DNA from 2 places in the Devosia sp. XGJD_8 genome. Region 2 is predicted to be linked to the other one. Evidence: predicted binding sites of a transcription regulator. Region 2 holds the regulator's gene; the other holds the start of a gene.
What was found. Region 2 encodes PhoB, which activates phosphate uptake and scavenging genes when phosphate is short. Its sites were predicted from a motif close to TGTCATNNANCTGTCAT; they were not measured.

Region 1 (10,672 bases), on a different contig from region 2:
AGTGGATTAGGATTGTCGTATGCGTATTTTGCTGGTCGAAGACGAGATGAACATGGCCGCGGCACTGACCGCCGCACTGAGCCGCCACGATATTGTGGTGGATCATGCCCGCACGCTCGAGATCGCCGAGGAGGCCTGCCGCAGCGGCGTGCATGATGCCGTGCTGCTCGACCGCAAGCTGCCAGATGGCGACGGTTTGTCGTTGATCCCCGTATTGCGGCGCGAGCAGGCTGGCTTGCCCATTATCGTGCTGTCGGCGCTGGGATCACCCGACCATCGCGTCGCCGGGCTCGACCATGGCGCCGACGACTATCTCGCCAAGCCGTTTTCGACGGATGAGCTGCTGGCACGATTGCGGGCGGTGATGCGCCGTCCGGCACAGATTGGCGAGAGCATGGTCAATGTCGGCCAGTTGCGGTTCAACCTGACGGAGCGCCAGGCCGATGTGGCCGGCGAACCGCTGGATCTGACGCGCCGTGAATTGCTGGCGCTGGAAATCCTGGTGCGCCGCGCCGGCCGGACGGTGTCACGCAGCGCACTGGAAGAAGCCGTGTATGGCTATGACGACGAGATCGCGTCCAATTCGCTGGATGCGCACATCTCGCGTTTGCGGCGCAAGCTCAGTACGGCGGGGGTGGAAATCCATGCCATTCGTGGCTTGGGCTACCTGCTGCGGACCGCATCATGAGACCCTGGCTCGCGACATCGCTGCGGACCCGGCTGACCTGGCGCATGGTCCTGATGCAGGCCCTGGTGCTGATGGCCTTCACCACCGTGGCGGCCATTCCCATCCTCAAGCTGATCAGCGAGGAGCAGGGGCTGGACGAGGGGGTCATCGAGCACATCGCCGATTCTATCGAGCGCGACCCTGCCGGCGGGTTGGCGCTGGTTCCCGACGACGACATCCTCGAAAAAGCGGCGGAATATCCGTATCTCTGGTTCTATGCCACCGATATTGACGGCAATGCGGTGCAGATGGGCAATATTCCCGAGCGCGCCGATGATCTGCTCGATTATCTGCCCCGGCTGAACTCGGCCAATATCGCCGATATTGGCCCGGCCGAAGCGCCGGCCGCCCTGGTGCGGCGCCACGACAGCGACGCGGGGCAGCTCTGGATCATGACCGGCGGCGGTCCGGAGATACGCTTCAAGATCATTTTCGGCGCCATTGCCAATCCGATCTTTCTGGGGCTGCTGTCACTGCTGACGATTGTCTCCTTCCTGGTCATCCCCACCATCGTGACGCGCGAGTTGCGCGGTGTGGAGCATGTTGCCGCCGAGGCGGACAGGATTGACGTGGACCAGCGCGGCATTCGCCTGTCATCCGAGCATGTGCCCGATGAGCTGCATTCGCTGGTGCGCGCCATAAACGCCGCGCTACAGCGGCTCGACGACGGCATCGAGCGGCGACAGCGCTTCCTGGCCGATGCGGCGCATGAATTGCGCACACCGATTGCCATTCTGCAGACCCGGATCGAGCTGCTGCCGGATGACGAGGAGCGCAGCCGGCTGATGCTTGATGTCGCGCGGCTGGCGAACCTCGCCAACCAGCTGCTCGACCTGCAGCGGCTGGATTCGGACGTCACCGTCTTCCAGCCGGTCAACCTCGTCGACCTGGCGGCGGAGGTAACGGCCGATATGGCGCCGCTGGCGATCGCCGCAGGAGACGATATCTCGTTTGATGCCGAGGCAGACAGCGTCACCGTTGCCGGCGACCGCGCCTCGCTCTCGCGGGCCATCGTCAACCTGATCCAGAACGCGATCATTCACGGCGGGCGGAAGACCGCGATCCGGGTCGCGGTCGGGCGGGATGGTTCGCTTCGCGTAGCGGATACGGGCCCCGGCATTGCAGCGACGTATCGGGAAGCCATTTTCGAGCCCTTCAACCGCATCGTGCCCCTCGAGCAGGGCGCCGGCCTGGGGCTTAATCTGGTGAGGGATATCGTGGTTCGCCACAATGGCCAGATCACCGTGGGCGATGCTCCCGGCGGCGGGGCTCTGTTTGAGATATTCCTGCCGCTTGCGACCGCGCAGGCAAGCTGAGCGCAGTCGCCTCTCGCTTCAATTATGCTGTAGGATGGGTTCGCGAGGTGCCGCGGGCCTGTCCGGTGGCGCGAAAGGGAGACCGGTCATGCAAAGTTCGACGACACGCACCACCAAGGGCCGTGGCAGGCTGTTCGACAGCATTCTGGAGACGGTTGGCGATACGCCGGCCATCCGCATCAACAATCTGGGTGTGCCCGGCGTCACGCTCTATGTGAAGGCGGAGTTTTTCAATCCGGCCGGATCGGTAAAGGACAGGCTGGCCCTCAACATCATCGAGGCGGCGGAACGCAATGGCACGCTCAAGCCGGGCCAGACCGTGGTGGAAGCCACCAGCGGCAATACCGGCATCGGGCTGGCGATGGTCTGTGCGCAAAAGGGCTACCCGCTGGTCATCACCATGGCGGACAGTTTCTCCATCGAACGCCGCAGGCTGATGCGCATGTTTGGCGCCAAGGTGGTGCTGACGCCGCGCGCGGAAAAGGCGCTGGGCATGTACCGCAAGGCTGTGGAACTGGCGCAGGCCAATGGCTGGTTTCTCGCCAGCCAGTTCGAGACCAGCGCCAATGCCGATATCCACGAAGCCACCACGGCGCGCGAGATCATCAACGATTTTGCCGGTTCGCGTCTCGACTATGTGGTGACCGGCTATGGCACCGGCGGGACTGTGTCCGGGCTGGCACGTGTATTGCGCAAGGAGCGGCCCGAGACGCGCATTGTCCTCAGTGAACCGGCCAATGCGCAATTGCTCGGAAGCGGTGAGCCGCAACAGCGTGGCGATCATGGTGCCCCGGCGGCGACCCATCCCGCCTTTACGCCACATCCCATCCAGGGCTGGACGCCCGACTTCATTCCGCTGGTGCTGCAGGAGGCCGTCGACAGCAAGGGCTATGATGAACTGGTGCCCGTTGCCGGACCGGACGGCATGCATTGGGCACGACAGTTGGCGCAGAAGGAGGGAATCCTGACCGGCATTTCCGGTGGCGCCACCTTCGCCGTCGCGCATCAGCTGGCCGAGCGGGCGGCGCCGGGCTCGGTCATCCTTTGCATGCTGCCCGACACCGGCGAGCGCTACATGACGACGCCGCTGTTCGAGTCGATCGAGGCAGAGATGGATGCAGAAGAGCTCGCCTTGTCGCGCTCGACACCCGGCTATCAATTGCCCGTCGCCTGATCCCTTGCGCTTGACGGTTCTGGCGCCCGTGTCGGCACCAGAGCCGCTGTCGGGCGCAAATTATGCCACGGGCGCTATCTCGTCATTCGCCTGTCATCCACCGCATCTAGGTTCCGAACTCATCCGAATGAGTGACGAAGGCCTTTATGCGCAGTCGCGGACACACGTGGGAAGCCACGCGGGACAAGATCAGTGACGAGATTGCAGCGGGTCACCTGCCGCCGGATAGCCGCTTGCCGTCCGAGCCGGAGCTGTGCGTCCTCTACAATACCAGGCGGCATTCGTTGCGGCGCGCGCTGGCGGCGCTTGTGGCGGAAGGCAAGCTGCGGGTCGAGCATGGCCGGGGCACCTTTGTCGAGCGCGCGCCGCTGATCAACTACGTGATCGGCCCGCGCACCCGTTTCCGCGAAAACCTGCTGGCACAGGGCCTGACCGCCTCCGGCCAGGGCATTTCGGAAATGCGCATTCCAGCCGGTGCCAGGGTTGCAGCGGCGCTTGGACTGCACGCGGGTGCACCGGTCTTTGCCATCTGCCGTCGCGGCTTTGCCAATGACCTGCCGATCAGCTTGGGCTGGTCATACCATGATGCAGAGCGCTTTCCGGACATGGCGGATGCACGGCGGGCCGGGATTTCGGTCACCGAAACCTACCGCAAGCACGGCATTGCCGACTATCGGCGCCAGAGCACCACGATCTTCACCCGGCTCGCCACCGAGCACGAGGCGGCGCTGCTGATGCTGCGGCCCGGCCAATCGGTGCTGATCGTGCAGAAGACCGATGTCGATCTCGACGGCAGGCCGATCGGTTTTTCCGAGGCGGCCTGGGCCGGGGACCGGGTGCAATTCACCTTCGAAAATGCCCAGGCGGGCGAAGTGGTCAGCGAAAGGACCGACAATGTTCAATGAAGCCAGCGACCCCGGGCCCGAGCGGCGCGGCCATGCCGATATCCTGGGCATTCTGGCGCGGGCCCGATCCACGCCGCTCAAGGCGCTTGCCGAAAACCTGCTCGACCAGCTGGGTGACATCACCGTCATCGCCAACCGAACCGGGCTGGTCATGGTGCCGATGCGCGACACGGTCGAGAATGTCGATTTTCACCTCGGCGAAGTGCTGGTGAGCGAGGCTCATATCGCCGATGCCGATGGCCGCATCGGCTACGGCATGATCACCGGGCGCGACCTGGAGCGCGCCATGGCCATGGCCGTGGTCGACCTGTCGCTCGCACGTGATGCGCGGGCGGAGGCCGTGCTGCACTTCATCGAGACCGAACGGCTGCACCAGGCGGCGCTGGATGAGACGCTGATGCGCCGGGTCGAGGCGACGCGCGTTGAAATGGAGACTTTCTGATGCTGACCGTCGCCCCTCCCGATGCCGCCGAAGCGCGCTGCAACGCCACGTTCGAAGCCCTGATGTGGTCGATGGCCCGACCGGGCGATGTGCGCGAACTGCCCGAAGCCGGCATGGCGCCCATCGTCGAAGCGCTGATCGACCGCGAATGCGTTGCCTATGCGGACAGTCCGGATCTGAGCCGGCAGATTGTCGATACCGGCGCGGTTCTGGGTGATCCGGCCACGGCAGACCACCTGTTCCTCGATCGTCTGGAGGGGGCGTCGGATGCGCTGGCCGCCATTCGGTGCGGCAGTGCGCTCTATCCCGACGGTGGTGCCACGCTCGTCGCGCAGGTTGCCCATGGCTCCGGCCAAAGGCTGCGCCTGAGCGGCCCCGGCATCGACGGCGCGCGCGACATGGCGCTCGCCTTGCCGGCCGAATTCTGGGCCATGCGCGAACAGCTTTGCGCCTATCCCGAAGGCTTTGACCTGCTGCTTGTCGACGGCCGTTCGGTCATCGGCATTCCCCGCTCCACCCAGATAGAGGTGCTCTGAATGGCCTATGTCGCAACCCGCGGTGGCGAAAAGGCCATCGAGCAGGCCGAGCGCCTGTTCCGCCAGGACCTGGGCACGATCGACGCCACCCGCGTCGAGGCGATCCGCCAGTCCATGCCCTATCTCGTCGATCGCGTGATGGGCGAAGCCTCGCTCTATGACGAGGACATGGCGGCCCTGGCGCTGGCGCAGACCGGCGGCGAACTCTCCGAGGCCGTGCTGGTGCTGCGCGCCTGGCGCACCACCCAGCCGCGCCTGGCGGTGGCAGTACCGCTGCGGCAGGAGGACTTGCTGACGGTTCGCCGCATCTCGGCGGCGTTCAAGGACATTCCGGGCGGACAGATCCTCGGGCCGACGCTCGACTATTCCCACCGCGTGTTGGCGACCGACGTGTTCGAGGGCAAGCCCTATGATCCGCCGGCCGTCGATCCGGCGGCGACAGCGGCGCCGATGCGGCAGCCGTCACTGGCCAACTGGCAGCGGCAGCAGGGCCTGGTGGCCCCGGCCAATGACAGCACTGTCGCGCCCGACGACATTCCCGACCTGACGCGCGAACCGCTGCTGTTTCCCGCGTCACGCGCGCATCGGCTGCAGAGCCTGGCGCGGGCCGAGACGGGTGGCGTGCTGGCGCTCGGTTATGCGGCGATGCGCGGCTATGGCAATGCCCATCCCACGGTCAATGAGCTGCGGCTGGCCGAAGCCGAGGTGGTGGTGCGCCATCCGAGCGGCACCGAGTTTTCGGCGGGCCGGGTGCGGGTCTGCCAGGCCGAGGTGACGTCCAAGGAGAAGGGCGGCTTTCTTGAGCTCGGTTTTGCCGCCAGCTTTGGCTGGAACGAGGTCAAGGTGATCGCCGCCGCAACGCTCGATCTCAATTCGGCGGAAGCGCCAGTGGGTTCGCCGGTGCATGAGGAATTCTACCTCTACCACACCGAAAGCGTCGAAGCCTCGGGCTTCTGCATCCACTTCAAGCTGCCGCACTACGTCACCTTCCAGTCGGTGCTGGATGCCATGCGCGATGCCAAGGCCAAGGCGGCCGCTGCCAAAGCCAATCAAGATGTGGCGCTCGAGCGCCAGGCGGAGCCCGCAGAATGACCCTTGCTGCACTCACCAAGCCCTGGGCTGCCACCAGCTATGGCTTTCTTGACGCCTCGGCCAAGCGCGAACTGCGCCGCAAGATGCTCAAGGCCATCGCCGTACCCGGCTGTCAGATGCCCTATGCCAGCCGCGAAGTGCCGATGGCACGCGGCTGGGGCACGGGGGGCCTCCAGGTCACACTGACGCTGGTCAACCCGAGCTCGACCATCAAGGTCATCGACCAGGGCGCTGACGATGGCGTCAACGCCGCCTCGATCCGCCGCTTCATCAGCCGCGTCTCGGGCGCCGCCGAAACCTGGGACACGCTCGCCGCCTCAATCGTCCAGTCGCGGCATCGGGTGCCGGAAGAGACGATGCGCGAGGATCAGATCCTCGTGCTGCAGGTGCCCAATCCCGAGCCGCTGCGCGGGGTGGAGCCCAATATGTCGATCGCCCGGCAGATGCATGCCGATGCCGACTATGGCCGGCTGTGGCTGACGCTCTATGAGCAGCTCGTGCGCAAGGGGCGCATCATGCAGGGCGCCGCCTATCCGAGCCTGGTCAACGGACGGCATGTGATGACGCCATCGCCGATCCCGCGCTGGGATGTGCCCAAGCTCAACATGGCCAGGCACCTGACCTTTCTGTCGGCCGGGCGCGAGAAGCGGCTGCATGCCGTGCCGCCCTTTACCCGTGTCGAGCCGCTGGTGTTTTCGGACCGGCCCTATCGTGTCGAGGATCATGCCGATCTGGTGTGCCGCCGCTCCGGCATTGCCGGCTATTTCATGAACGAGATTCCGCAGGACAGTGGCGGGTCGGTGTTCGAAGTCTCCGACAGCAATCTGGGCATCAAGGCCATCCGCCGGGCCGAGGGCGAAGCTGTCGAGATCGGCGCCACCTGGTACGAAAACGGGGAGTATTCGGCATGAGCATCGACATGACCATGGCGCCGGCTCCGCTGCTGCCGCCGCAACTGATGCAGACCGAGGCGCTGCTCAGCATGCGCGGCGTGACGCGCCACTATGGTGAGGTGCGGGCGCTGCGCAGTGTCAACGTCACCGTCTATCCCGGTGAAGTGCTGGGCATTGTGGGCGAGAGCGGCTCGGGCAAGTCAACGCTGCTGCGCATGATGAACCTCGAGGACACGCCGGACCGGGGCGACTATCGCCTGCGGCTGCGGGGGCGCGACGACGGCAACCTGTTTGACCTTGGACGCTATGAGCGCCGCATGCTGTGCGCGCATCATATCGGCATCGTCTATCAGAACCCCCATCTGGGCCTGCTGATGCGGCACAGTTCGAGCGGCAATGTCGCCGAGCGGCTGCTGATCGCCGGCGAGCGCAGCTTTGAGGTGCTGCGCAGCAAGGCGCGCGACGCGCTCGATGCCTCGGAATTTCCGCTCTCGCGCATGGATGCGCGGCCGGCCGAGCTGTCCGGAGGCATGCAGCAGCGGGTGCAGCTGGCCAAGGCCATTGCGCTGGAACCGGCGCTGCTGCTGCTCGACGAGCCGACGACCGGGCTCGATGTGAGCGTCCAGGCGCTGGTGCTCGATACGCTGAAGCGCCTGCAGCGTGATCGCAATATCACCATGGTGCTGGTCAGCCACGACCTCGGTGTCATCCGAACCATGGCCGATCGCGTGCTGGTGATGCGGCATGGCGAGGTGGTGGAGCAGGGCCTGGCCGACCAGGTTTTCCAGGACCCCCAGCACCCCTATACCCAGCAACTCGTTCACGCCAAGCTCTAGGGGGCACCATGACACAGAACCAACATCCGCCCCTGCTGCGTGTCGAAGGCCTCGGCAAGACCTTTGCCATGTTCCATCTCGACAGCATGCTGCACGCCTTCGAGGGCATCAGTTTTGATCTGCATGCTGGCGAATTCCTGCTGCTCAAGGGCCGCAATGGTGCCGGCAAGTCGACGCTGCTGCGCACGCTGTGGCGCAGCTATCTGCCGGTGGCGGGCCATATCTGGTACCAGTCAAAGCTAGGCACGATCGATCTGGCGCGCGCCGCGGATGTCGATATCGCGCTGCTGCGGCGGCAGGAAATCGGCTTCGTGACGCAGTTCCTCAATGCCCGCCCACGGGTGGCGGCGCAGGATATCGTGGCCGAACCGCTGCGGCTGGCCGGCTATGCGCCCGATGACGCCTTGGAGCAGGCGCGGCACTGGCTGGGCGAATTCGGCGTGCGGCCAGAACTGTGGCGCGCCTATCCCAGCACGTTTTCCGGTGGCGAGCAGCAGAAGGTCAACCTGGCAAGGGCACTGATCCTGCCGCAGCGGCTGCTGCTGCTGGATGAACCCACCGCCTCGCTCGATGTCGGGGCGCGCCGGGCACTGGTGCGCCGGCTGGGCGATCTCAAGGCCGCGGGCGTTGCCATTGTCGGGGTGTTTCATCACCCCGGCGACGTTGCCGATCTCATCGATCGCGAGATTGATCTCGCGACCCATCCCGTTCCTGCTGCAAGCGAGCTGACCCATGTGGCTGTCTGATTTCCGTATCGTCCTGGCCGACCGCGTCATCGAGCGGGGAGCCCTGCGCATCGAGGGTGGGCAGATCGCCGAAATCGGCGAGGCGCCGGTGGCCAATGCCGATATCGAGGGCAATGGCCTGATCCTGATGGCGGGCATGATCGACATGCATGGCGACATGATCGAGCGCGAGGTGGAGCCCCGCCCGAATGTGCGCATGCCGATGGAACTGGGTCTGCGCGACCTCGATCGCCGGCTGGCCAATTCGGGCATCACCACGGCCTATGCCGCCGTGTCGTTCAGCCCCGGCTCCACCTATGGGCACATGCGGTCCTATGACTTCACCAGTCAGATGATCCGCGCGTTGCGCACGTATTCTCAGCACCTGCTGGTCGATCATCGCGTGCATGCCCGCTTTGAAGTGACCTTTCCGGCCGCCCTGTCGGTGGTCAAGGAACTGATCGCGGAGGGGTCGGTGGATCTCATCTCGCTGTGCGATCACACGCCGGGACAGGGGCAATATCGCGATCTCGCCAAGCAGGCGGAAATGGCGGCCAAGGCCAAGGGCATATCGCTCGAACAGGCTGCCGAAAACCTGCAGCAGCGCATTCGCGAGCGGCGGGAATCGGCGGGAGACCTGACCGAGACGCTGCGCGCCATTGCGCAATATTGCGCGTTGCACGGCGTGCCGCTGGCAAGCCACGACGACGATACGGTGGAAAAGGTGGCCCTGATGCAGGGCCTGGGCGCCAATATCAGCGAATTTCCTGTGACGATCGAGGCGGCGCAGGAGGCCCGGCGTCGCGGCATGCTCAATGCCATGGGCGCCCCCAATGCGCTGCGCGGCACGTCCTATTCCGGCAACCTGTCGGCCCGCGACGTGCATGCCGCGGGTCTGCTTGATCTGCTGGCGGCCGACTACCATCCCTCCGCCATGCTGCCGGCCGTGCTGGTGCTGGCCAAGACCGATCCGATGGGACTGGCGGGGGCGGCTCGACTGGTCACCCTCAATCCGGCGCGGTCGCTGGGCCTTGAGGATCGCGGGGAAATCCGCGCCGGGCTTCGCGCCGACCTCATCATTGCCGACGATAGCGGGGTGGGCCATGTGCGCAGCGTGCTGAGCAAGGGCCGGGTGATCTACTCCGACGGCTCCATTGCCGCGCACCGGGCCGCAAACGTCACGAGCATGTCATTCGGATGAGTTAACGCTGTCATGTGAGGTCGCTAGAACCGGATCATGGACTGGTCCAGTCCGGGGAACGATCAACGGGTGGAGGATAGGCGGTGCTAGAGCTTCGCAAGATCACCAAGGCCTTCGGCGAAACCATCGCCGTCAACAACGTGTCGCTGAGCTTCGAACCCGGCCAGATGGTGGGGATTATCGGACGGTCGGGGGCAGGCAAATCCACCCTGCTTCGCCTGATCAATCGCCTGGCCACTTCAGGCAGTGGCGATATTGTCTTCGAGGGCGCCAATGTTACCGCGCTTTCGGGCAAGGCCCTACGCGAATGGCGTGCCCGCTGCGCGATGATTTTCCAGCAGTTCAATCTGGTGAACCGGCTTGATGTGCTGACTAATGTCCTGATCGGCCGCATCGGCTATCTCGGCACCATGCCGGTCATGTTCAAGCACTTTTCTGCCGCCGACCGTGCCGCCGCGGCGCTGGCACTCGACCGCCTGGACCTGCTGCCGCAGGCGCTGCAAAGGGCCGATACGCTGTCCGGCGGGCAGCAGCAGCGCGTGGCCATTGCCCGTGCCCTGATCCAGAATCCCAAGCTGATACTCGCCGATGAGCCCATCGCATCGCTTGATCCGCGCAATGCGCGGCTGGTCATGGAGGCCCTGCGCACCATCAACCAGCAGGACAAGATGACCATTATCTGCAACCTGCATACGCTGGATGCGGCCCGCGCCTATTGTGACCGCATCGTCGGCATGGCCCAGGGGCATGTCGTCTTCGACGGTCCTCCCGCCCAACTCACATCCCGCGTGATCCAGCAGATCTATGGCGGGGATGCGGAAAGCG
Region 2 (10,672 bases):
TCCAAGAGCCTGACGCCGCTGATCCGCCTCGGGGTGATCGCGCCGCCGCCCGCGCTGATGGCGGCGGTGCGCAAGCGGCTGCGGGCGGAGAGCTGGGGCCTGCCGCCCTATGTGGCGGAGCTGGCGGCGGCGATGATCGAGATCGGCATGGCTGACGAGGCTGCGGCGGCGCTGCGGACCGAGGGCTGGCGCCGGCTGGGGCTGACGCGGGCAATCTTGGCGATCGACACGGTCCCGATGCCGGGCGGTGCGCCACATCTGTGGCTGCCGATGAGCCCGTTCAAGGCAGAACAGCTGGCCCGGCGCGCCGGCGAGGCGGGCGTGCGCATCACGCCGCCCTCGGCGACGCAGGTGGGATCGTCACCGGTGGCCGGCGTGCGGCTCTGCATCATGGCGCCCCGCACGCGGCGTGTGCTGGAGCGCGGGTTGAACGTGCTGGCGGGGCTGCTGGACAGCGAGGAAGATGTGGTGGTGTGAGCCACCACCCGGAAAACTAGGCCGGCAGGCCCACATAGTTCTCCGCAAGGCTCTGCTGGGCGGCGCGTGAGCCGGTGAGATAGTCGAACTCCGCCCGTTGGATCCTGCGGCCGAAGGGGCCGGTCTCCGGGAAGGTGTGCAGCAGGCTCGTCATCCACCAGCTGAAGCGCTCAGCCTTCCAGATGCGCGACAGGACGTGGTTCGAATAGGCGTCGAGTGCGGCGGGCGAGCCTTCGCTGAAATGCTCGATCAGGGCATCGGCCAGGGCGGCGACGTCGCTCATGGCGAGGTTGAGGCCCTTGGCGCCGGTGGGCGGTACGATGTGGGCGGCGTCGCCGGCGAGAAAGAGCTGACCGAAGCGCAGGGGCTCGGCGACGAAGCTGCGCAGCTGGGCCACGGATTTCTCGATGGAGGGGCCGGTCTGCATCGCCTCGGCCGTTTCGGGCGCGAGGCGCGCGCGCAATTCATCCCAGAAGCGGTCGTCGGACCAGGCGCCCACCTGCTCGTCGGCGGGGACCTGGATATAATAGCGGCTGCGGGTGCGCGAGCGCTGCGAACAGAGCGCGAAGCCGCGCTCGTGATGGGCATAGATGAGCTCATCGGCCACGGGTGGACGATCGGTCAAAACGCCAAGCCAGCCAAAGGGATAGACGCGCTCGAAAGTGGTCAGGGACCGTTCGGGGACGCTGCGGCGGGAGACGCCGTGGAAGCCGTCACAGCCGGCAATGACGGCGCAATCGATGCGGTGTGTGGCGCCGTCCTTGCGGTAGCTGACCCAGGGCTGCTGGCCGTCGAAATCGTGCAGTTCGACGTCTTCGGCCTCGTAGATGGTGCGGGACTGCCGGATGGCCATCAGGTCGCGCGTGACCTCGGTCTGGCCGTAGACCATGACCTGGCTGCCGACCAGGGCGGAGAAATCGATGCGGTGGCGATCCCCGTCAAAACCCATTTCGATGCCGTGATGCACCAGGCCCTCGGCATGCATCCGGGCGCCGGCAAGGGCGCGGTCCATCAGGTCGACGCTGCCCTGTTCGAGAACGCCGGCGCGGATGCGGCCGAGCACGTAATCGGCGCTCTTGCGCTCGACGATGACGGCGTCGATGCCGGCGAGTTCGAGCAGGCGACCAAGCATGAGCCCGGACGGACCGGCGCCGATGATGGCAACCTGAACGCGCATGAATTCCTCCCTTTGCAGCCAGTATGCCGGCCTTTTGCTGCCAGCATGCTGGTGGTTTTCTGGCGGTTTTCCAATGGACGGGCGGCGCAAACTATTGGATTATCCGAACATGAACTCCATCCCCAGCTATGCGCTTTACGGCGAGGCCGATTCCGACCGGGAGCAGGACTGGCTGCATTGGGAAACCATCCAGTCGCGCAGCCGGCTGCATGACTACCGGATTGCCCCGCACCGGCATGAGCAGTTCCTGCAGATCCTGCACCTCACCGGGGGCAGCGCGCGGCTGACGGTGGACGGCGCGGCGTTTGCGCTGCGGCCATCGAGCGTGGTGGTGGTGCCGGCGCTGACGGTGCATGGCTATGAGTTCAGCCAGGATGTCGAGGGGATCGTGGTCACGCTGATGGAGCGGGACGTGCGCGATGCGGGGCTGGGCGACCTGGGTGCGGTGGTGCTGCGCGAGACTGCCGCGCTGAGCGGGGCGCTGGACCGGCTGATCGCGGAGGCGGACCGGCCGGGGCCGGGACATGGCGTGGCGATGCGGGCGCTGATCGCGCTGCTGGTGGTGGCCATTCAGCGCGCCGGGCTGGATGGGGCGCAGGCGGGGGCGGGGAGCAGCGAGCGCAGCGTGGTGCATGCGCAGTCGTTTCGCTGGCTGGTGGACAGCCGGTTCCGGCAGACGCGGCGGATTGCCGATTATGCGGCCGAGATCGGCATCAGCCCGACCCATCTCAACCGGGTGAGCCGGGAGGTGCTGGGCGCCTCGGCGCTGGCGGTGATCGAGCGGCGGGTGGCGCTGGAGGCGCGCCGGATGCTGCTGTTTTCGACGCTGAGCATCAAGCAGATCGGGGCGGAGCTGGGCTATGAGGACCCGGCCTATTTTGCCCGGTTCATGAAGCGGGTGCTGGGGACAGCGCCGGGGGCGTATCGGAAGCGGGTGCTGGGGTAGCTCTGGGGACGTCTCCGAGTCCGAGCGTAGCCCGGCAGGTGAGCGTTGCGGGCGCGGTGCGTCCATCCCCTCCTAACCTCCCCTTGCAGAAGGGGAGGAATCTCATCGCGTCGGCGGCGCCAACTTTCCCGCCCACACCAAAGGCTGCATTGCCAAACCACGTGTGGCGGACCTAGACAGGTCAGGACTGAAAAGGAAGCATGATGTCTGATCGACCGCCCATGCTGGCGCCATTCCGGCATGAGACTTTCCGGCTGCTGTGGCTGGCGACGCTGGTGTCCAATCTGGGTGGGTTGGTGCAGTCGGTTGGCGCCGGCTGGATGATGACCACGCTGACCGACTCGCACAACATGATCGCGCTGGTTCAGGCCTCGACCACGCTGCCGATCATGGTCTTCTCGATCGCGGCCGGAGCGCTGGCCGACAATTTCGACCGGCGCGTCGTCATGCTGATCGCGCAGGGCGGCATGATGGTGGTGTCGCTGATGCTGGCGGCGCTGGCCTTCATGGGCCTGCTCAATCCCTGGCTGCTGCTGAGCTTTACCTTCCTGATCGGCTGCGGCACGGCGCTGTTCAATCCGTCGTGGCAGGCCTCGATGGGCGATATCGTGCCGCGCGCCGACCTGCCCGGGGCGGTGACGCTCAATGCGATGGGCTACAATATGATGCGCAGCGTCGGCCCGGCGGTGGGCGGGCTGATCGTGGCGCTGGCCGGTGCGGCGGCGGCCTTTGCGGTCAATGCCTTTTCCTATGTGCCGCTGCTCTATGCGCTGCTGCGCTGGAAGCCGGAGCGGCCGGCCAGCAAGCTGCCGCGCGAGAATTTCGGCAGCGCCATGTGGGCGGGCATCCGCTATGTGTCGCTGTCGCCGAACCTCACCACAGTATTGTTCCGCGGCTTTCTGTTCGGCTTTGCGGCGGTGGCCATCCTGGCGCTGCTGCCATCGGTGACCAGCGACTATGTCGGCGGCGGCGCCATGGTCTATGGCACGCTGCTGGGCTGTTTCGGGCTGGGGGCGATCGGCGGCGCCTTCCTCAATGGCCGCGTGCGCGAGCGCTACAGCAACGAGACCATCGTGCGGGTGGCCTGCGTCGCCTTTGCCCTGAGCAGCGCGGCGCTGGGCTATAGCCGCGACCCGCTGCTGAGCCATCTGGCGCTGCTGCCGGCGGGCGCCTGCTGGGTGCTGTCGCTGTCGCTGTTCAATGTCTCGATCCAGCTATCATCGCCGCGCTGGGTGGTGGGACGGGCGCTGTCGCTCTACCAGACGGCGACCTTTGGCGGGATGGCCGCGGGCAGCTGGGTCTGGGGAATGAGCGCCGATGCGCTGGGGCCGGATTCGGCGCTGGCGCTGGCCGGCGTGGTGATGCTGGTCTGCGCACTGGTGGGCTTCCGGCTGCCGCTGCCGCAATTCAATGCGCGCGATCTCAACCCGCTCAATACGTTCAACGAGCCGGTGCTGAAACTGGACCTGCGGCCGCGCAGCGGGCCGATCATGGTGATGGTCGACTATCGCATCGACCAGGGGGACATTACGCGCTTCCTGGCGCTGATGGCCGACCGGCGCCGCATCCGCATCCGCGACGGGGCGCGGCAATGGTCGCTGCTGCGCGACCTGGAGCATCCCGAGGTGTGGACCGAGGCCTATCACGTGCCGACCTGGATCGACTACCTGCGGCACAATCTGCGCCGCACCAAGGCGGATGCCGAGAATATCGACCAGATCCGGGCGCTGCATCGCGGGGGCGAGCCGCCGGTGGTGCGAAGAATGATCGAGCGGCAGACCGTGCCGCTGCGGGATGATACCCCGATCCGGGATACGCCTGAGGTTTGAGACCCGCCTCCTAACCGCCGGGTGAGGGGGACTTTTGGGTGGTGCGTAGGGAAGGCCCCTCACCCGGCGCTGCGCGCCGACCTCTCCCCCGGAGGGAGAGGTGAAGGTCCGGGATAAGCCGGGTCCAAGGGGCTTAGCCGTTCAGGGCAGGCCGTCGGGGTGATGGTGATTGGTAATGTTGACCAGTGTCCAGGCGAGACAGGCTTGTGCCCATTCGGCTCCGGCCACAAGCCCGCGCTGTTTCGCCCAATGCGCCCGCCCAGCCTGACGCCCGGGAAGACACGCGGCCACCAGATCCGGCGTGCATGAGGGATGGTCATAGGCCGCGACGAACAGATCAAGGCGGCGCAGTTGATCCTGCGGGCTCCAGCGGTCCTCGCCGAGGCCGAGCCAAGTCCAGACACTGTAGGTGAGGTCCCACAGGCGGGTGCCGGGCATGATGGTATCGAAATCGATCATGCCGGCTGGTCTGTCGTCGACAAGGACAGTGTTGGCCGGTGTCCAGTCGTTGTGACACATGACCTCGGCTCCGGCGGCAGGGACCGGGGGGAAGTCGGTCGTGCAGTCGTGGAAGCGTCGCAGGAGATCGGCCGCGTCGGTCAGCTGGGCGTCGCTGAAATCGTCCTTGTCGAACAGGACTTCGCCAGGCAGGTAGGTGAGGATTTCGCGGCCCTGATCGTCATGGCCGAGGAAGCGTGGGGCGTGGCCGAAGCCCTTGCGTTCCAGGTGGGCCAGCAGGGCCTGCTGCATGCGCGTATCGTGCCGGGTGGCGCGGCGGATGGTGTCTCCGACACGCACAACGCCGTTGACCTGCCCGCCGGCGAGGGGAATTTCCTGTTCTGACAAGCGCGCCTCCACGTGGGGGCACAATAATGCGGCACGGGGCGGGAGCAAGAGCGGCGCTGCGGGATGATCTCTCCTTCGAAGGGAGAGAGGGGCGGGATGGGCGTGGGCTCGAATATTGGGGCTCCCAACACCCCCTCCCATCCTCCCCCATCAAGGGGGAGGTGCTGTCCGGTGGATGGGCGAGACCGCGCCACAATCCACGTACTCACAAGGGGCCGTACCCCCACCTAACCTCCCCCTGGCAGGGGGAGGGACTGATGCAGTTTGTGGGTCGCGATGTGGCCAAGGTCGCCGTGCGGCTCCTCCCCCTGTCAGGGGGAGGGTGGGAGGGGGCGCCTTACGCGACCTGGGCGAACCTTTCGTCGAAGGCGTAGCCGGCGCCGCGGACGGTGCGGATGGGGTCGGTTTCGCGGCCGCGGTTGATGGCGCGGCGGAGGCGGCCGATATGGACGTCGACGGTGCGCTCGTCGACATAGACGTCATTGCCCCAGACACCGTCGAGGAGCTGCTCGCGTGAGTACACTCGACCAGGATGGCGCATCAGGTATTCGAGCAGGCGATATTCGGTGGGGCCGAGATGGACGTCGCGATTGGCGCGGCGGACGCGGTGGGTGGTGCGGTCGAGCTCGAGATCGCCGACCTTGAGGGCGGCGGTGACGAGATTGGGATTGGCGCGGCGCAGCAGGGCGTGGATGCGGGCGATCAGCTCGGGCACCGAGAAGGGCTTGACCACATAGTCATCGGCCCCGGTGGCCAGGCCCCGGACGCGCTCTTCTTCCTCGCCGCGGGCGGTGAGCATGATGATCGGGATGCGGGCGGTTTCCTCGCGGGCGCGCAGGCGCCGGCAGAGTTCGATGCCGGAAATCTCGGGCAGCATCCAATCGAGCAGGATGAGATCGGGCAGCTTTTCCTGAATGGCGCTCTGGGCCTCGTCGCCGGTTTCCGCGGTGACGACGCGGAAGCCCTCGGCTTCGAGATTGTAGCGCAGCAGGATGGCGATATCGCCTTCGTCTTCGACAACGAGGATCGTGGCGGGCATGAGATGTGCTCCCGTCGGTTGCGGCACCATGGCCGGTGCTTGTGGCTCCACCCCTCCGAGCCTCCCCCATCAAGGGGGAGGTACGGGCCGGTGGTTGGGAGGCGTCAGCGCTTGTGCGGCTACGCCTTGATCTGGGTGCGGTGCAGTTCCTGGACGTCGTTGGTCAGGGGCTTGCCGGTCTGCAGGTAATAGGCGCGCTCGGCGATGTTGGTGGCGTGATCGCCAATGCGTTCCAGGCTCTTGGCGCAGAACAGCAGGTGGGTGCAGGTGGTGATGTTGCGCGGATCTTCCATCATGTAGGTCAGCAGCTCGCGGAACAGGGAGGTATGCATGGCATCGACCTCGTCATCGCGGTTGCAGACCTCGATGGCGGCGGCGGCATCGCGGCTGGAATAGGCGTCCAGCGCTTCCTTGATCTGGCGCAGCACCAGGGCCGTCATGTTCTTGACGCCGTTGTAGAAAGTGGGCTGCAGGCTCATGCCTTCGAGCTTGAGCGAGCGGCGGGCCAGCTGCTTGGCCATGTCGCCGACGCGCTCCAGATCGGAGGCGACGTGGATGGCGGTGACAATGGCGCGCAGGTCGGAGGCCATGGGCTGGCGACGGGCGATCATGGAGACGGCCATTTCGTCGATCTTGCGCTGCATGTCGTCGATGCGCTGGTCGGCGATGATGGTCAGGTCGGCCAGTTCGCGGTCGAGCTTGAGCAGGGCCTTGGTTCCATTCTCGATGGCCACTTCGACCTGGCCGCCCATTTCGGCGATGGTCTGGGCGAGCGCGACCAGTTCGTCATTGTAGGACGAAACGATGTGTTCGGAGCCGGTATTGGGCATAGCGTAATCCTTGTTGTCCGAGCCCGGATCAGCCGATGCGGCCCATGATGTAGTCCTGGGTCTGCTTGTTGACCGGGTTGGTGAAGATGTCTTCGGTGACGCCTTCCTCGATCAGCTTGCCCAGGTGGAAGAAGGCGGTCTTCTGGCTGACGCGGGCCGCCTGCTGCATGGAGTGGGTGACGATGACGATGGTGAAGTTCTCGCGCAGCTCGTCGATCAGCTCTTCGATGATGGCGGTGGCGATGGGGTCCAGCGCCGAGCAGGGCTCGTCCATCAGGAGGACTTCCGGCTTGGTGGCGATGGCGCGGGCAATGCAGAGGCGCTGCTGCTGGCCACCGGACAGGCCGGTGCCGGGCTCGTTGAGGCGATCTTTGACCTCTTCGAAGAGGCCGGCCTTGCGCAGCGAGGAGACGACGATTTCCTCGGTCTCGGCCTTGGTCGAGACCATGCCGTGGATCTTGGGGCCGTAGGCGACGTTTTCGAAGATCGACTTGGGGAAGGGATTGGGCTTCTGGAACACCATGCCGACGCGGGCGCGCAGTTCCACAACGTCGAGGTTCTTGTCGTAGATGTCCTCGCCATCAAGCGTGATCCTGCCGGTGACGCGGCAGATGTCGATGGTGTCATTCATGCGGTTGAGCGAGCGCAGGAAGGTGGACTTGCCGCAGCCAGAGGGGCCGATCAGCGAGGTGACGCGGTTGCGCTCGATCTCGAGGTTAACCCCGAACAGGGCCTGCTTGGCGCCGTAGAAAACGCTGACATCCTCGCCCTTCATGGCCACTGTGGGAGGAATTACCACCTGGTCGGGCTTTGCCACGAGCGTCGAACCCTTGTTTTCGGTCATCGCGTTCATCTCTCAGAATTCCGTCTTCTGGCGCGAGGCGCCGGTTGCATCTTGTCAGTGTTACCAGCGCCGTTCCAGCCGCTGCCGCAGGAAGATGGCGACCGCGTTCATGAGCAGCAGGAAGCCCATCAGAACCAGGATGCCGGCCGAAGTGCGCGAGACAAAGCCGCGCTCGGGGCTGTCGGCCCAGATGTAGATCTGGGTGGGCAGCGCGGTGGAGGCTTCCAGCACGCCACCGGGCGGGCTGGTGATGAAGGCATTCATGCCGATCAGCAGCAGCGGGGCGGTTTCACCCAGTGCCTGGGCGAGACCAATGATCGTGCCGGTGAGAATGCCGGGCAGGGAGAGCGGCAGCACGTGGTGGAGGATGACCTGCTGGGGTGAGGCGCCCATGCCATAGGCGGCCTCGCGGATGGAGGGCGGGACGGCCTTGAGGGCGTTGCGGGTGACGATGATGATGGTGGGCAGGGTCATCAGCGCCAGCACCAGGCCACCAACCAGCGGCGCCGAGCGGGGCAGGCCGAAGATCTGCAGGAAGACGGCCAGGCCGAGCAGGCCGAAGACGATGGAGGGCACGGCCGCGAGGTTGTTGATGTTGACCTCGATCAGGTCGGTCCAGCGGTTCTTGGGGGCGAATTCCTCAAGATAGGTGGCCGCGGCGATGCCGACGGGGAAGCTGATGAGGAAGCAGACCAGCAGGGCATAGAAGGAGCCGGTGATGGCGCCGGAGAGGCCGGCCAGTTCGGGGAAGCGGCTATCGGCATTGAAGAACAGGCCCCAGTTGAAGGGGGTGGAGACACGGCCCTGCTCCTGCAGGCTGTCGAACCACTCGATCTGCTGATCGGTGACGCGCCGGTTTGCCTCGGGCGTATTGCGGTCGATATTGCCCTTGTTGAGCTGGTCGAAGATGTCGGCGGCCGGAATATCGAGCGTCAGCGTGCCGCCGATCACCGATGGATCGGCCACCACGGCGTTGCGCACGAAGAACTGGGTATTGTTGGTCAGGATCTGCGCGATCTGCCGGGCCTGGGCGGGGCTGTCGGACGGCAGCAGGGCGCCAACACCATCGCTGACCACGGCGCGCCAGTTGCCTTCGGCGGGATCGGCCGGATCGACATATTCGGCGCTGATCGGGAAATCGACGCGGATATGGGTCTGCACGAAGGCCGAGTAGCCGCCCAGCACGAGGGTGAAGAGCAGGATGCCGAGCAGGCCCACGGCAATGGAGATGGCCGTGATGCCATAGGCGCGCAGGCGGAAGTCGGCGGCGTTGCGCTTATTGCGCAGGCGGGCGCGATTGATCGCGGCAGTCTGGACCTGGGTCGGCAGGGTTGCGTCGGTCATGATGGCCTCAGTCGTACTGTTCGCGATATTTGCGCACGATGGTCAGCGCAACGACGTTGAGCCCCAGCGTCACCAGGAAGAGCACGAGGCCCAGGGCGAAGGCGGCAAGCGTCTTGGGGTTGTCGAAGGAGGTGTCGCCGATCAGCAGGGTGACGATCTGCACGGTGACGGTGGTGACCGAGTCGAGCGGATTGATGTTGAGCGTGGCGATGAGGCCGGCGGCCATGACCACGATCATGGTTTCGCCAATGGCGCGGCTGAGGGCGAGCAGGATGCCGCCCATAATGCCCGGCAGGGCGGCGGGCAGCAGCACCTTGGTCATGGTTTCGGCGCGGGTGGCGCCCATGGCCAGCGAGCCGTCGCGCATGGAGCGCGGCACGGCGCGGATGGCGTCATCGGCGAGCGAGGAAATGAACGGGATGATCATGATGCCCATGACGCCGCCAGCCGCGATGGCGCTGTTGGGCGAGGTGGCCAGGCCCATGAGATTGCCGGCGCCGCGAATGGCGGGCGCCACGGTGAGCACGGCGAAGAAGCCGTAGACCACGGTGGGGACGCCAGCCAGGATTTCCATGATCGGCTTGATGATGTTGCGGACACGGTCGCTGGCATATTCGGTGAGGTAGATGGCGGTGAAGATGCCGATCGGGGTGGCGACGAGCATCGCGATGGTGGCGATGACGATGGTGCCGACAAAGACCGGGACCGCACCGAAGGCGCCATTGCCGGCGACCTGATCGGCGCGAATGGCGATCTGGGGTTCCCAGCGCAGGCCGAAGAGGAATTCGTGCACCGGCACGAGCTTGAAGAACTCGATGGATTCGTAAATCAGCGAGGCGATGATGCCGATCGTGGTCAGGATCGCCGCGATGGAGCAGGCAATCATGATGCCCGAGGTGAAGGCTTCAACGCCGTTGCGGGCGCGGAAGCGCGGCGCCAGACGCGAATATGCGAAGAACATGGCCAGCAGCATGGCCGCAACCACGACGACCACCATCAGCCAGGAGGCGATCTGCTGCCAGCGCAGCAGGGTCTCGGCGGCGGCGGTGATCTCGGGGGTCGGCTCGGCGAAGATGCGGCCGGCGGCGACATTCTTGATTTCGGAAAGCAGCAGGTTCTTGTCGGCGGCAGAGGCCGCTTCGGTCAAAGTCGCGGGCAAGGTGGACAACAGCATGTTGTCGATCACCGAGCCCTGCGCCATCAGCCAGAGCAAAAGCAGGACCAGGGCGGGGACGCCGACCCAGACGGCGACGAAGGCGCCGTGATAGCCGGGCAGGGAATGGGTGGAGACGCCATTGGTCGCCACGAAGCGATTACCGGCGGAGCGCCCGACGAAGAAG

Region 1: a site for PhoB is predicted at 3,298-3,314, ahead of phnF (phosphonate metabolism transcriptional regulator PhnF). Genes of this name have one in related genera too.

Annotation. Positions count from the first base shown of each region.
Region 1 covers NZ_JBKJHF010000002.1:444,081-454,752, forward strand. The annotation lists gene ACLI1C_RS17625 (response regulator transcription factor) at 20-688, shown strand; gene ACLI1C_RS17630 (sensor histidine kinase) at 685-2,043, shown strand; gene ACLI1C_RS17635 (PLP-dependent cysteine synthase family protein) at 2,132-3,217, shown strand; gene phnF (phosphonate metabolism transcriptional regulator PhnF) at 3,364-4,122, shown strand; gene ACLI1C_RS17645 (phosphonate C-P lyase system protein PhnG) at 4,112-4,564, shown strand; gene phnH (phosphonate C-P lyase system protein PhnH) at 4,564-5,100, shown strand; gene ACLI1C_RS17655 (carbon-phosphorus lyase complex subunit PhnI) at 5,101-6,192, shown strand; gene ACLI1C_RS17660 (alpha-D-ribose 1-methylphosphonate 5-phosphate C-P-lyase PhnJ) at 6,189-7,103, shown strand; gene ACLI1C_RS17665 (ATP-binding cassette domain-containing protein) at 7,100-7,921, shown strand; gene ACLI1C_RS17670 (phosphonate C-P lyase system protein PhnL) at 7,930-8,667, shown strand; gene ACLI1C_RS17675 (alpha-D-ribose 1-methylphosphonate 5-triphosphate diphosphatase) at 8,654-9,847, shown strand; gene phnC (phosphonate ABC transporter ATP-binding protein) at 9,931-10,672, shown strand, end outside.
Region 2 covers NZ_JBKJHF010000001.1:2,904,829-2,915,500, reverse strand. The annotation lists gene ACLI1C_RS13895 (PLP-dependent aminotransferase family protein) at 1-477, shown strand, start outside; gene pobA (4-hydroxybenzoate 3-monooxygenase) at 494-1,654, opposite strand; gene ACLI1C_RS13885 (helix-turn-helix domain-containing protein) at 1,764-2,600, shown strand; gene ACLI1C_RS13880 (MFS transporter) at 2,804-4,429, shown strand; gene ACLI1C_RS13875 (phosphotransferase) at 4,571-5,275, opposite strand; gene phoB (phosphate regulon transcriptional regulator PhoB) at 5,613-6,314, opposite strand; gene phoU (phosphate signaling complex protein PhoU) at 6,434-7,144, opposite strand; gene pstB (phosphate ABC transporter ATP-binding protein PstB) at 7,173-7,997, opposite strand; gene pstA (phosphate ABC transporter permease PstA) at 8,049-9,332, opposite strand; gene pstC (phosphate ABC transporter permease subunit PstC) at 9,340-10,672, opposite strand, start outside.